DNA from 3 places in the Methylobacterium synurae genome. Region 3 is predicted to be linked to each of the others. Evidence: riboswitches for the same ligand, from Rfam matches in the RefSeq annotation. Region 3 holds a riboswitch; each other region holds the start of a gene.
The links. A riboswitch is a leader RNA that binds a small molecule or an ion and turns the genes downstream of it on or off. The one in region 3 is predicted to bind cobalamin.
Positions count from the first base shown of each region.

Region 1: it holds a riboswitch for cobalamin, as region 3 does, so the genes downstream of both, HBB12_RS09305 (CbtB domain-containing protein) here and HBB12_RS24170 (TonB-dependent receptor) in region 3, are expected to answer to the same signal.
Region 2: it holds a riboswitch for cobalamin, as region 3 does, so the genes downstream of both, HBB12_RS20770 (TonB-dependent siderophore receptor) here and HBB12_RS24170 (TonB-dependent receptor) in region 3, are expected to answer to the same signal.

Region 1 covers NZ_JAAQRC020000001.1:2,016,190-2,021,124, reverse strand. Annotated here, with positions in the region: gene cobW (cobalamin biosynthesis protein CobW) at 1-676, opposite strand, end outside; gene HBB12_RS09315 (DUF1636 family protein) at 673-1,050, opposite strand; gene HBB12_RS09310 (CbtA family protein) at 1,047-1,793, opposite strand; gene HBB12_RS09305 (CbtB domain-containing protein) at 1,880-2,056, opposite strand; cobalamin riboswitch at 2,088-2,287, opposite strand; gene cobU (bifunctional adenosylcobinamide kinase/adenosylcobinamide-phosphate guanylyltransferase) at 2,350-2,919, shown strand; gene cobO (cob(I)yrinic acid a,c-diamide adenosyltransferase) at 2,916-3,521, shown strand; gene HBB12_RS09290 (prephenate dehydrogenase/arogenate dehydrogenase family protein) at 3,721-4,506, shown strand; gene HBB12_RS09285 (peptidoglycan DD-metalloendopeptidase family protein) at 4,658-4,935, opposite strand, start outside.
Region 2 covers NZ_JAAQRC020000001.1:4,510,696-4,515,630, reverse strand. Annotated here, with positions in the region: gene HBB12_RS20780 (putative bifunctional diguanylate cyclase/phosphodiesterase) at 1-702, shown strand, start outside; gene HBB12_RS20775 (TAXI family TRAP transporter solute-binding subunit) at 909-1,826, shown strand; cobalamin riboswitch at 1,926-2,149, shown strand; gene HBB12_RS20770 (TonB-dependent siderophore receptor) at 2,308-4,437, shown strand; gene HBB12_RS20765 (hypothetical protein) at 4,437-4,679, shown strand; gene HBB12_RS20760 (acetyltransferase domain-containing protein) at 4,673-4,935, shown strand, end outside.
Region 3 covers NZ_JAAQRC020000001.1:5,275,854-5,280,788, forward strand. Annotated here, with positions in the region: gene HBB12_RS24165 (PepSY-associated transmembrane domain-containing protein) at 1-952, opposite strand, end outside; gene HBB12_RS24170 (TonB-dependent receptor) at 952-3,081, opposite strand; cobalamin riboswitch at 3,339-3,543, opposite strand; gene HBB12_RS24175 (extracellular solute-binding protein) at 3,808-4,935, shown strand, end outside.

The DNA of each region.
Region 1 (4,935 bases), 3.3 Mb from region 3:
CCAGCAGCACGCGGGGATCGAGCGCGCCATGGGCGGTCTCGACCAGCTTGACGGCCCGCGGCAGGTGCGCCTCGACCTCCGCGCGGACCCGCGCCCGCTCGGCCTCGTCGAGAAGGTCGGACTTGTTCATCACCACGAGGTCGGCGCAGAGGAGCTGGTCCTCGAACACCTCCTCCAGCGGGTTCTCGTGATCGACGCTGGCATCGGCCGCGGCTTGCGCCGCCATCGCCTCCGGATCGTCCGCGAAGGCGCCGGAGGCGACCGCCGGGCCGTCCACCACCGCCACCACGCCGTCGACGGTGACCCGCGAGCGGATCGCCGGCCAGTTGAAGGCCTGGACCAGGGGCTTGGGCAGGGCAAGGCCGGAGGTTTCGATCAGGATGTGCTCCGGCGGCTCCGGCCGGTCGAGGAGCTTGTTCAGCGCCGGCACGAAATCGTCGGCGACGGTGCAGCAGATGCAGCCGTTCGGCAGTTCCACCACCGCGTCGGCGTCGCAGCCCGGGATGCCGCATTCGGCGAGCAAGGACCCGTCGAAGCCGACATCGCCGAACTCGTTGACGATGATCGCGAGCCGCCTTCCGTCGTTGTGCTCGATGGCGTGGCGCACCAGCGTCGTCTTGCCGGCGCCGAGGAAGCCGGTGACGATGGTGCAGGGAATCTTGTTCAGGATGGTCATGCGGTCACCGGCGCGGGAGGGATGCGGGCAACGACACCCTTGCGGAATTCCTGCGGACGCGCGCGCCAGGGCACGATGCCGTCCGGGGTCCCGGCATAGAGGCCGATGCCGTCGAGGATAGTGTCGGCGGCGATGTTCGGGTCGAGGTCGCCGTAGACGTAGGTCCAGCGGCCCGGGCTCGCGACCGCGACCGTGCAGGGCCGCTTGCAGACCGAGAGGCATTCCACCGGCTCGATCCGGATCGGCGCCCCGGGCCGGGCCGCGAGGGCCTGCGCCAGCGCGTCGTGCAGGCGGGCCCCGGCGCGGGGACCTTCGCCTGTATCGGCGGCGTCGCGGCAGGTGGTGCAGACGTAGAGGGTGACGGGTTCGCTCACGCGGCCACCTCGCTGCGGCGAGCAAAACCCTTCGGCCCGCTCACCGCCTCCCAGGCCCAGCCGAAGGCGAGGCCGAGCACGGCCCAGAAGGCGAAGCCGATCGCCAGCGACCGGGCCGCGAACTGCGCCGCGAAGACCGGCGGCATCGCGGAGATCTCTTCGGGCCCGTGCGGGGCGCCCCAGACATGCGGCGCGACGATGAGGGCGAGGCCGAGGCCGATCGCGGCCGGCCCGCGGCGGATCGCCACCAGGTAGAGGCCGATCGCCGTGGCGAGCGCGGTCGCCACCCACCAGAGCTGGCGCGATTCGAGCCCTGCCGCGGCGATGCCGGGCAGTTCCGGCGGCAGCCCGATCGCCGGAGCCAGGCTGGCGGCGAGAAAGCCGCCGATGCCGAACTTCAGCGCCTCGGAGGGCGTCACCGCGCGGCCGGTCGCGACCAGCACGGCGCCGAGAAGCAGCGCGTAGCCGACGCCGCTCACCAGGGTGGCGAGCGCCGTGAAGGCGAGGCGCGGCAGGCCGGGCGCCGGCTGCCATTGCGGCTCAGCCCCATGGTCGTGGCCCGCATGGGCGAGCACGATCAGCGGGTTGGCGAAGGCGTGACGGGCGGGGGCGACGGCCTCGGCGGTCTCGTATTTCTCCGCCGCCAGGATCAGCGGCGAGGTGAGGGCGAATTGCAGCGCGGAGGCCACGCATGCGGCCAGGAAGCCGGCGACCAGGGCCGCGGCGAGCAGACGTTTCGTCATGGGAGGATCACCTGCACGACCAAAGGGCCGCGGGCCCACGCCCGGTCAGGGCGCAGGCCGCACGGCCCGAAAGGATTCGGCCCTGGTCAGTGGCAGGGGAAGTTGGCGGAGTGGCGCCAATCGTGCGCGGCGTTGTGCAGGGCGACCACCGGCGCGAAGCCGGAGACGAACAGCAGGCCGACGCCGAGGGTGGCGGCGAGGAGGACGGCGCTCAGGCGCTCGCCGACCAGGGCGGGGGAGAGGGACCGGGTGATCGCGACCATGACGAACTCCTGCCGCCCCACCGGCGGCGTCGAGAGAGAAGGGGTGACGGCAGGTCTCCTGGCTCGCGGCCTCGTGCCGGCCCACCGCCTTCCCGGATCGCTCCAGTGGCCGATGGCGGACCGTGTTCGACCGCTCACAGTTGCGGGGGCAGCCGCGGCCCGCCGGAGGCTTCCGGCTTCCGCGTTCCCTTTTCACCTCGTCACCGAGGCACCGTCGCGCCGACCCTAGCGGGTCGGGAACGGGCTTGCAATCGACGCCGGCTGCCGCGACACCTCCGGCCCCGAGGTTTTCGATGCAAGATTTCGACGAGGAGAGGCCCGTGCCGGACCCGAATCGCGCCGCCCCGCGCCTGACCCTGGTGCTGGGCGGCGCCCGCTCGGGCAAGAGCCGCTACGCCGAGGGGCTGATCGAGGCGCAAGCAGGCCCCTGGCGCTACGTCGCGACGGCGCAAGCCTGGGATGACGAGATGGCTGCTCGCATCGCCGAGCACCGCACCCGCCGGCCCCCGCCCTGGGAGACGGTCGATGCGCCCCGCGACCTCGCAACGGTGATCCGGGGAGCGCCGGCCGGCCGGCCCGTGCTGGTCGATTGCCTGACCCTGTGGCTGACCAACGCGATGCTGGACGAGGCGGCCGACCTGGCGGCGGAACGCGATTCTCTGATCGAGGCGTGCAAGGCGGCACCGGGGCCGCTGGTGCTGGTCTCGAACGAGGTGGGGTTCGGCATCGTGCCGGAGAACGCGCTCGCCCGCCGGTTCCGCGACGAAGCCGGCCGCCTTCATCAACGTCTCGCCACCATCGCCGACCGGGTGGTGCTGGTGGTGGCAGGGCTGCCGATGATCATCAAGGGAGACGATCGATGAGCGGAGACGAGGCGGCGCGCCACCGCGCCAAGATGGAGAAGCGCAAGGCGGTGCAGGATGCCGAGGTGGCGGGCAAGACGATCGAGAAGGGCCTGCTCATCGTCCATACCGGCCCGGGCAAGGGCAAGTCGACCGCCGCCTTCGGGCTGATGCTGCGCGCGCTCGGCCGCGGCTGGCGGGTCGGGGTGGTGCAGTACATCAAGGGCGCCTGGGAGACCGGCGAGCGCTTCGCCCTGGAGCGTTTCGCCGATCAGGTCGCCTGGCACACGATGGGGGAGGGCTTCACCTGGGAGACCCAGGACCGCGACCGCGACGTGGCGGCGGCGCGTGCCGCCTGGGTGCAGACCGAGGCGCTGATGGCCGATCCGACCGTCCGGCTCCTGATCCTCGACGAGCTCAACATCGCCTTGCGCTACGACTACCTGCCGCTCGCGGAGGTGGTGGAGGCCTTGAGCCGGCGCCGGCCGGACCTGCACATCGTGGTGACAGGCCGCAACGCCAAGCCGGAGCTGATCGCCGCCGCCGATCTCGTGACCGAGATGGGGCAGGTCAAGCACCACTTCGCCGCCGGGGTGAAGGCCCAGGAGGGGATCGAGTTCTGATCGACACGTTCCGATTGACGACCCGGGCCGGATCGGCGTAGAGGCTCGGCCATGACCAGCCTCTTCCTGTCCGGACTCTATTACGCGCCGCTCAGTTAAGCGGCAGGGTGCTCGTCATCTCTCAACCGCTGCGACATGCCGGCGGTTGAGGCTCCAGGATACCAGGACCCGCCGGCCTCGCTCCCATCCGAGGTCTCCCGTGCCGTCCTCCCCCATCCCGCTTCCCGCCCTCGGCCTGATCGGCTTCGGCGCCTTCGGCCGCCTCGTCGCCACGCATCTGGCGCCGCTGTTCTCGCTGCGGGTCCACGACCCGTTCGCGCCCGATTCCGCCTTCGCGGCGGCCGGCGCCGCGCGGTGCGGCCTCGCCGAGGCCGCCGCCTGCCCGGTGGTGATTCTGGCGACCCCGGTCTCGACCCTCGCCTCGGTGGTGTGCGACGTCGCCCCGCACCTGATTCCCGGCGCACTCGTCCTCGATGTCGGCTCGGTGAAGGTGCGGCCGGCCGCGATCATGCGCGCCGGCCTGCCGCCGGGCGTCGACATCGTCGCCACCCATCCGCTGTTCGGGCCGCAGAGCGCGCGGGACGGGTTGCGCGGCCTCAAGATCGCGGTCTGCCCGGTGCGGGGGAACCGCGCCCGACGGGTCGGCGCCTTCCTGCGCCGCGCCCTCGGGCTCGACGTGATCCTGACGACGCCCGAGGCGCATGACCGGGAGGCGGCGGCGGTGCAGGGCCTGACGCACCTGATCGCCAAGGTGCTGGTGGCGATGGAGCCGCTGCCGACCCGGATGACGACCCGCAGCTTCGACCTCGTGATGCAGGCGGTCGGCATGGTCCGGCACGACGCGCCGGAGGTCTACCATGCCATCGAGCGCGAGAACCCTTACGCGGCGGAGGTGCGGCGGCGGTTCTTCGGCCTCGCGGCGCAGATGGATGAGGAGTTGGGGGAGGGCGCATGCGTCGGGGAGACATTGCGGCTCGAGGCCTGATGCCATTCCGGATTCCGCGTCGCAGCCCCGGGATGTCGGCTTCCTCGGCGCTGGAACGCTGCACCATCGCGTTGCGGGACGATCTTCTCGCCGCAGACGCGAAAAAGCGGGACGCTCGCGCGCCCCGCTTCCTCGCTCGCCCGATCGGGCGTCAGTTGCTCGCCAGGTGCGGCACCGGATCGACCGGGGTCGCGCCCTTCCGGATCTCGAAGTGGAGCTGCGGCGAGGTGACGTTGCCCGACGCGCCGGACTTGGCGATGGTCTGGCCGCGCTTCACCTTCTCGCCGGGGCGCACGTCGATCTCGCCGTTATGGGCATAGGCCGAGACGTAGCCGTTGGCGTGACGCACCAGAACCAGCTTGCCGTAGCCCTTCACGTCGCTGCCGGCATAGGCCACGGTGCCCTCCTCGGCCGCCTTGACCGGGGTGC
Region 2 (4,935 bases), 770 kb from region 3:
GCGATCGACACCGGGATCGTCGTCGGCTTCGAGGCCTTGCTGCGCTGGCAGCACCCGGAGCGGGGGAACGTCCCGCCGGACCAGTTCATCCCGATCTCGGAGGAGACCGGCAGCATCCTCGGCATCGGCGAGTGGGTGTTGCGCGAGACCTGCCGCGAGGCGGCCTCGTGGGACAAGCCGCTGCGCATCGCCGTCAACGTCTCGGCGGTGCAGCTCCACGCCCCGGGCTTCGCCGAGCTCGTCCACGAGGTCCTGATCACCACCGGCCTCTCTCCCGCCCGGCTCGAACTCGAGATCACCGAGACGGCGCTCGTGCGCGATCCGGTGCGGGCGCTCGCCGCCCTGCGCCGGGTCAAGGCGATGGGGGTGCGGATCGCCATGGACGATTTCGGCACCGGCTACTCGTCCCTGTCGAACCTGCGCGCCTTCCCGTTCGACAAGATCAAGATCGACCGGTCGTTCATCCGCGCCGTCGACGTCAACCACGAGACCGCGGCGATCATGCGGGCGGTGCTGGGCTTAGGGAGGGGGCTGGGCCTGCCGGTCCTGGCGGAGGGCGTCGAGACCTCGGCCGAGCTCGCCTTCCTGGGGGCCGAGAACTGCCACGAGGCGCAGGGCTATCTTCTCGGCCGCCCCGGCCCAATCGCCCATTTCGCCGAGCATACGAGCGAGGAGCCTGGAGACGAGAACGCGGCGGCGTGAGGCTTCCGGCGGGCGGGGCAGGCCCGCCGCCGGAACGGCAACCCGACCGTCGACGGGCAGGGGAGGTGACGGCCCGATCGCATGCGTGGCACCGCAGGCGGCCCCTATGCCGGTGGACGGCGTGAGCCGTGGCTTGAGCGGAGGCGGGCCGGGTGGCACCACCGTCGGGACGGTCGAGGACACCTTAACCCATGTTGAATCGCAGGTTGATCGCTGCAGCCGCCTGGATCGGTCTCCTAACCTCCGCCCATGCTGGCGAGCCCCTGCGCCTCGTCCTGGCCACCGCGACGCCCGGCGGCGGCTTCCCGGCCTATGGCGAGGCGCTGGCGGCGGCGATCCGGGAGGTGGACCCGGATCTCACCGTGGAGTTGCGCTCCAGCAAGGGCTCGACCGAGAACCTGGTTCTCCTGCGTGACGGACGGGTCGATCTCGGCCTCGTCCAGGGCGAATACGCCTACGAGGCGCTTGGCCAGCAGGGCGCGCCGCCGGCCGTGACCGTGATCGCCCCGGTCTACGCGGCGCCGGGCCTGTTCGTGGTGCCGGCCGACAGCCCGGTTCGCAGCCTCGACGACCTGCGCGGGCAACCGGTGGCCCTGGGCACGCGCAGTTCCGGCCTCACCGCCATGGGCCGGACGATCCTGCGCGGGGCAGGCATCGACCCCGAGCGCGACATCGGGCCGATTCTCCTCGACCGTGCCGGCGACGGCCCGGCGATGGTACGGGCAGGCCAGGCCGCGGCCCTGTTCGGCGGCGGCACCGGCTGGCCGGGCTTCCGGGCGATGGCCGAGGGTCCGGGCGGGGCTCGCTTCCTCGGCCCCCCGGCGACGGCTCTTCCGGCGATCCTGGCGGCGAGCCCGTCCTTGCGGCGCATCACCGTGGCGCCCGGCACCTTCCCGGGCCAGGACGCGGCAATCGACACCGTGGGATCGTGGAGCTTCATCCTCGGCAAGCCCGGCCTCGACCCGGCGGCGGTGGCCCGCTTCGTCGCAGCGATCGACAAGGCGAAGCCGGCCCTCGCCCGGCACCTGCCGCACGAGCGGCCGAGCGACCCCCGCGACCTGTCGGGGGCGGTTCCGGCATCCTGGCTCCATCCGGCGACGGCGGCCTTCCTGCGCGGCGAGTAGGCCCGGGCCCGTCGCCGGCCGGTGTGTTCCTGTGGACACAAGTTCGGCAACATTATTACATTGCGTTTCCGAGTGTTGCTTACGCACGGTCGGGCTGCCATGGATGGTGCCGCCAAGGTTCCCCGGGTGCTGAGCCCGCGGGCGAAGCGGGAGCTCGGTGACCCCATCGGATGCGGGAGCATCCGCGGTGAGGCCGAGGCTGCCCCCGCAACTGTGAGCGGAGATGACCCGCCGCCGAAAGCCACTGGTGCGCCTGGCACCGGGAAGGCGAGGCGGGACCGGTGCTCCGCGAGCTAGAGACCTGCCTCGGCATGCGCCTCGCGGCGCGGTCACGTCCCGCGGGCGGTGCGGCCCGGGGGAGCGGTCGGGCTGTGCGCCGCGCGATTTTCGCGCGGCCTTCGGCCTGCCACTCGCCCGGACGCATTCGCGCGGCAACATCGAGTATGCTTCGTTGAGAACCCGCCCGCCTCTTCATCATCCCATGCCCGCCCTGGCGACCGCCCTGGGGTTGAGCCTCGCGGCCGGCACCGCGCACGGGCAGGAGACCATCGCCCTCGACGAGGTCGTGGTGGCGGGCGCCCCTGCGCTCCCGGCGCCCTCCGCCGCCGGCACGATCGGGCTCATCGGCCCGACCCCGGGCTTTCGCGGCGACCGGGCGGTGAGCAGCACGAAGACCGATACGCCCCAGCGCGACGTGCCGCAGGTCGTCACCGTCGCGCCGCGAGAGGTCGTCACCGACCTCGCGGCGACGCGGGTCGACCGCGTCCTCACCTATATGCCGGGCGTCGCGCAGCAGAACAATTTCGGCGGCCTCACCATCTTCAGCTACGCCATCCGGGGCGTCACCACCTCGGAGCTGTACAAGAACGGCTTTCCCCTCAACCGCGGGTTCCCGCCGCCGCCCGACGCCCAGAACGTCGAGCGGATCGAGGTGCTGAAGGGCCCCGGCGGCGGCCTGTTCGGGCGCAGCGACCCGGGCGGCCTCGTCAACATCATCACCAAGCAGCCGACCGCGGAACGCTTCGTCGAGATGGGCGGGCTTTGGGGCTCGTTCGAGCAGGTCCGCGGCACGGTCGATTCGGGCGGTGCGCTCAACGAGGACGGCACGCTCCTCTACCGCTTCAACCTCGCGGCCGGGCGCCAGAACAGCTTTCGCGATTTCGTCGACGGCGACCGGCTGTTCGTCGCCCCCGTCGTGAGCTGGCAGGTCACGCCCGACACCAAGGTCACGGTCGAGACCGAGTTCCTGAGGAACCGCACGGTGTTCGACCGCGGCGTCATCGCGATCGACAACCGGCTCGGGTTCCTGCCGATCTCGCGCTTCCTCGGCGAGCCGGGCCAGAGCATCCGGCAGACCAACGACTCGATGCAGATCCGGGTCGACCACCGCTTCGATGCCGACTGGCAGATGCGGCTTGCCACCTACCTCAACTCCAACTCGCTCGCCGGCGAGGCGGTCGAGGTGCGGGACATCGCCGCCGACAACCGCACGGTCCTGCGCGACCGCAACTATCGCAACTACCGCGCCGCCGTGGCCCTCGGCCAGGCCGAGCTGGTCGGGCGCTTCGATACCGCCGGGATCGGCCACACCCTGCTGCTGGGCTTCGAGCGCGAGAGCACCGACGGCACCTACCAGCAGATCCGCTCCAACACCCGCCAGGATCCCTATTCCCTCGACATCTACGCCCCGGTCTACGGCCGGCTGCTTCCGAACTACACCCGTCAGACCAACGGGTTCGAGCAGGTCACCAACACGGCGCTCTACGCCCAGGACCAGATCGCGCTGTCGCCCGAGTGGAAGGCGCTGGTCGGCGTGCGGTTCGACTTCTTCGAGCAGTCGTTCCGCGAGCGCACCACCGGGGTCCGGAGCGACCAGACCTACTTCGCCGCCACGCCCCGGGCCGGCCTCGTCTACCAGCCGTTGCCGGAGCTGTCGCTCTACGCCAATGTCGGCACGAGCTTCCGGCCGAATATCGGGCCCGACGCGGCCGCCTCGTCGTTCAACGGCCCGTTCGCGCCGGAGACTGGCCTCGGCTACGAGGTCGGCACCAAGCTCGACCTGTATGGCGGGCGTTTAAGCCTGACCGGCGCCGCCTTCCGGGTCGAGCGCCAGAACGTCCTCACCGCCGATCCCAACAACACCGGCTTCTCGATCGCCGCCGGCGCGGTGCGCAGCCAGGGCTTCGAGTTCACGGCGGCCGGCCAGCTCTCGCCGTCGATCAAGGTCCTGGCCGGCTACGTCTTCGCCGACGCCGTCGTCACGAAGGACAACGTGCTGCCGGTGGGTGCCCCGCTCATCAACGTGCCGCGCCACTCGGGCAGCCTGCTCGCGGTGCACGAGGCGCAGGAGGGCCCCTGGAAGGGGTTCGGGATCGGCGGCGGCGTGCGCGCCGTCGGCGAGCGGGCGGGCGACGCCAATGGCGGCGCCTTCCGGCTGCCGGGCTACATCGCCGTCGACGCGCTGGCCTATTACAAGTGGGAGAACGTCCGTTTCGGCCTGAACGTCGAGAACATCTTCGACACCACCTATTACGAGAGTTCGCTCAACGTCTTCCGGGTCTATCCGGGTGCCCCGCGGCGGTTCACCGGCACCCTGTCGGTGCGGTTCTGATGGCGGCCGTTCTCCGCAAGGGCGATGCCGGCCGGGATGCAGCCGCCGCCCGTGCCCGGCACTACCGCCAGCGTCTCGCGCCGGTCCTGGCCGCCATCACGGCGGAGGCCGGCGGGACGCCCGAGGGCATCGCCGCCTCCCTGACCCGGCGCGGGGTGCGCAAGCCCCGCGGCGGCCGGGTCTGGACGCCGCCCGACGTGCGCCGGCTCCTCTCGCGGCTGGCCTCCGAGACGGCATCGTGACGGCGCCGGATACCCCCACCGCCCGCATCGGCTCGATCGATGCCTTGCGCGGCTTCGTCATGCTGCTGATGCTGGTCGATCACGTGCGGGACATCTTCTACGTCCACGCCCAGGTCCGCGACCCGATGGATCTGAGCGTCACCGCGCCCGACCTCGTGGTGACGCGGCTGATCTCGCATCTCTGCGCACCGGTCTTCCTCCTGCTCACCGGCCTCTCGGCGAGCCTCTACGCGCGCCGGCACGGCACTGGCGCGAC
Region 3 (4,935 bases):
CGGCGGTGCCGGCGGGCGCTCCCGCGAGGGCGTCGGTCCGAGCGGGGAAGACGGGGGCCGTCTGCCCTGCATAGGCCGCCCGCATGGCGGCGTCGGGCGCGCGGGGCCCGAACCAGCCGCGCGGGTTCATCGACAGCCAGCCGCTGAGCAGGAAGGTGACGACGACGAGGCCGCCCGCCACGCCGACGAGGTGGTGCCAGGCGGCCCAGCCGCGATACGGCGTGAGTCGGCCGCGCATCAGCCGGACGAAGCCCAGCACGTAGCCGCTCACTCCCCCGGCGAGGGCGATGCCTGAGACCCACAGCACCACGTCCTGCCACAGCCCCGCCCGCGCCCGCAGCGGCGTGAGGTAGATCCAGTGGGTCACGGCGCCGGCCCAGTTCCACACCCGCTCGGTCCGGGTGGTGTCGAGGGCGAGCTCCCCCGTGGCCGCGGAGAGGTACAGCTCGGTCCCGGCCGCGTCGCTTAAGCCCACGAGGCGGAACGGCCGCAGCGGATCGAAGCGCGCCGTCACCGTCCACTGGTCGCGGGTGACGAGGCCGAGATCGACCGTGTGGCGGGAAGCCGGATGGGTGGCGGCGAGCGCCGCCGCAGCCTCCCCGGTGAGGGGCGGGAACGGTTCGCCGGTCACCGCCGAGAGCGCCTGGCGCCGCCCGTCTCCTTGCGTGATCCAGTAGGCGGGCTCGGATCCCCGCATCGCCAGGGTGAGGCGGGCGGGAAAGCGCGGGCTCCCCGACCGCTCCAGCGCACCCTGCGGCGTCAGCCGCACGGCGTCGAGGCGGAGCGTCCCCAAGGCCGCGACCCGCTCCGCCTCGGTGAGGGCGGGGAAGCCGACGGCCAGCATCACCAGCCCGGAGACGAACCAGGTGACGATGAAGAGCGCGGTCGCGATGCCGAGCCAGCGATGGCCGAGATGCAGCCATCGCTTCAGGCGCTTGACGACACCTTTCATCAGAACGTGACGTGATAGGCGAGCTCGACCGAGCGCGGGCGGCCGAGCAGCCAGGAATTGGTGTTGCCCGAGATCGCGTAGAGCTGGTCGGTGAGGTTGTAGCCGCGCAGCGACAGGCGCGAGGTCGGCGTCACCTGCCAGTCGAGGGTGGCGTTGAGGAGCGTGTAGCCCGGCCGCTTCACCGTATTGGCGAAGTCGCTGAAGACCGGCCCGACATCGTTGACGCCGAGCCGCGCCACCCAGCCCGGCGCGAAGGCGTAGGCCAGCCAGACATTGGTGACGCGCTGGGGCACGTCGACCGGGACGTTGCCGGTAAACGACACCGCGGCGCCGTTGATCGTCTGGGCGAAGTTGTCGTAGCGGGCCCGCAGCAGGGCGGTGTTGGCCTCGATGCGCCACGCATCGGACAATTGGTAGGCGAAGGCGACCTCGACGCCGCGGGACGACTGGCTGCCGACCTGGGCCACCTCCGTCGGCCGGTCGGGGATCGGGGTCAGCAGGTTGTCCTTGCGGATGTGGTAGGCGGCGAAGGTCCACTCGCCGCGGCCATTGTCGAACAGGCCCTTGGCGCCGGCCTCGACCTGTTCGCCGGTGGCGAGCTGGAACTGCGACTGCGCCACGCTGGTGGTGATCAGGCTGCCGAGGGGATCGGCGGCGGTGGCGTATTGCGCGTAGAGGGCGAGGTCGGGTGTCGGGGTGTAGACGGCGCCGACGCGGGTGCTGACCGAATCGAAGGTTTTTTCGAAGGCGGCACCCGCGAGCGGCCGGTTCACCGCCACCCGGGGCGCGTCGTAGCGGACCCCGGTCACCAGGGCGAGTTGCGGCGTCAGTTCCAGCCGGTTCTCGGCGAAGACCGAGGCCTGGCGGGTGCGCGAGACGATGTCGGTGCGGGTCCCCGTGACGTTGATGAAGCGCCCTTGGGCGAAATTGTACGGATCGACGACGCTCTCGCCGTCGAAGGGGGAGTTGCTGTCGCGGCGGAAATCGACGTGGTTGACGTCGAAGCCCACGACCGTCGACGTTTTGAAGCCGAACAGGCTGCCGCGGAACGTCGCATCGAGGCGGTTGCCGATCTGCTCCTCGTGATGGAAGATCTCGATGTAGTCGCTGCGCCGGATCAGGCCGGTCGCCGGCTGGTAGGTGTATTGCTCGACGTCGCGCCAATGCCGCTCGGTCGAGAGCCGGTAGGCGGTGTTGCGGATCGTGATGTCGGGGGTGGGGTTCCACTCGGTGCGCAACTGCGTCCAGTTGTCGAACCAGGCGATCTGCGAATCCTGGATGTTGTAGTTGGTGAAGCGCAAGCGGTCGGGCACCCGGGTGCCGACGAGCGGCGAGCCCCAGTAGCGGGTCGGCTCGTTATAGCCGAGATCGTGCGAGAGGGTGACGCTCAGGTCGGGCGCCGCCCGCCAGGTCACCGCGGCCGAGAGGGCGACATCACGGAAGTCGCCGTCGGGCTTCACCCAGCCGTCGGCCCGGTTGCCGCTCAGATTGAACCGGTAGGCCAGGTTCTCGCCGACCGGCCCGCCGCTGTCGAGGGCGAGCCGCGCCAGGCCGTCCGAGCCGATCGCCGCCCGCGCCTCGCCGATGGGCGTGAAGACCGGCTTCTTCGGCACCACGTTGATGATGCCGCCGATCGCGCCCTCGCCGTAGAGCACCGAGGCCGGGCCGCGCAGGACCTCGATCCGCTCCGCCGACCAGGTGTCGAACGGGAAGGTGACCGTGCCGGCCCCGACATAGAGCCGCGTGCCGTCATAGAGCTGCTGCACCGAGCCGGCCCCGGCGAAGCCCCTCGCCGTGAAGGCGAGGTTGCCGTTGCCGGGCGCCGCGATGCTGGTGATGCCGACGGCGTTCTGGGTCACCGCCTCCTCGACGGTGTTCTGGCCCCGGGCCCGGACGGTCTCGCCGCTGATGATGTCGAGGCTCGCCGGGGTCTCGAGCGGGGTGAGGCCGAGGCGGGACCCCGAGCGCGACGGCGTCGCGAGGTTGAGGCCGGGCGCGGCCTCCTCGCGGTTGCGGCCCCCCGCGACGTCGATGCGGTCGAGGCTGATCTCCTCGGCGCAAGCAGGGGCGGCAACGAGCAGGACGGTGGCGGCGAGGGCGGTGGAGCGACGGGCGCGGAGCGCGGGCATGGAAGAGTCCAGGGCAGGATGGCGCCCCGTCCGTAGCCGGTCTCGCAAAAAATGTAACGTTATAAAGTTACATTTCCACTCTCCCGGACGATCTGCAGGACGCATTGCGCGCGTCCTGTCGGCGGATCGGGAGGGGAGGGGAGCGAGCATGGCGGGACGGCGCGAGGCTGTGGCACGTCACCGCGAACGACAGCGGGGCGAAGGCTCCTCGCCTCTCGCCTCGACACCCATCAGGACACCCCGCCCGACGTGCTCGCGTGTGACCACGGCTGACGGCAGGTCTCCTGGCTCACGGGTCAGCGCCTGCCATCGTCTTCCCAGGGAGCGTCGAGGATCCCCAGTGACGTAAGGTGATGGAAGGCTCGCCGCTTACAGTTGCGGGGGCAGCCGCGGCTTCGGGCTCGTCACCCTCACCGCGTTCCCTTTTGATCCCCGGAGGGAACCGTCGGAGGCAAGCTTAGCGATTCGGTTACGAAGGAGCAATGGTGATCGCGCGGTCGCTCACGGGAGCGATGCGCGGCGCCTCGCCGGATGGGCCGCCCGCGCAGTGGCGATCCGGTCCACTGTCCCCCCGGTCGATAGCGCAACGCGGCGCGGAGCCCGGCGACCTGTCGCAACGGCAGACTTGACGCCCTAAAATATTAGTGCACCAATGGATGAAAGTATGGAGCGATCCGTCGTCGCTCAAGGGCCGGCAGAGCCCGCAGGCAGCAAAACGGGGGAAACATGACGATCACACGCCGCAATGCGGTCGCGGGGCTCGCGGCCGGGGCGGGGCTCGTCCTCGGCGGGCGCGCCTGGGCGAACCTCGCCCTGCCGACCTCGCCCGTCGTCGTCACGGTGGTGGATGTCGCGGGCAACCTGGCGCTCACCCAGAAGGCGATCGAGGCCTATCGCCGGGCAAAGCCCGGCATCGTCTCGCGCTTCGCCTTCACCAAGGCGCCGGCGCCGGAACTGCCCTCGAAGCTGAAGGCCCAGCAGGCCGCCGGCCGGGTCGACATCGACCTTGTGCTCACCGGCACCGACGGCATCGCCGCCGGCATCGAGCAGACGCTGTGGATCGACCTGAAGCCCTATGCCGGGCAGTTGCCGAAGCCCGCCGACATCTATCAGCCCGCCGCGCTCAGGCTGAACGGCCTGGCGCAGGGCCGGGGCCTGTGCGTCGCCTGGTACCCGTCGGGCCCGCTGATCGAGTACATGCCCGAGCGGGTGAAGACGGTGCCGACGAGCGCCGAGGAGCTTCTGGCCTGGGCGCGCCAGAACAAGGGCAAGTTCATGTATGCCCGTCCGGCCAATTCCGGTCCCGGCCGCACCTGGATCATGGGCCTGCCCTACATCCTCGGCGACAAGGACCCCAAGGACCCGGACAAGGGCTGGGACAAGACCTGGGACTACCTGAAGGCGATCGGCGAGACGGTCGACTACTACCCGGGCGGCACCTCGCAGACGATGAAGGAACTGGGCGAGGGCAGCCGCGACATCATCGTCTCGACCACCGGCTGGGACATCAATCCCCGCGTGCTCGGCGTCGTGCCGGCCGAGGCCAGGGTCGGGACGCTGAAGGATTTCCGCTGGGTGGCGGACGCCCATTACATGGCGGTGCCGAAGGGCGTGCCCGAGGAGAAGCTCGCGGTCATCCTCGACCTGATGGCCTTCCTGCTCCAGCCGGCGCAGCAGGCCTATACCTACGACGAGGGCTACTTCTATCCGGGCCCTGCCGTGAAGGGCGTCACCCTCGACATGGCCCCGCCGGAGAGCCGCGCGGCGATCAAGGACTTCGGCCGGCCCGAATACGACCGGATGATCGCCGACCACCCGATCGAGATGCCGCTCGACGCCGACAGGATGGTGGTG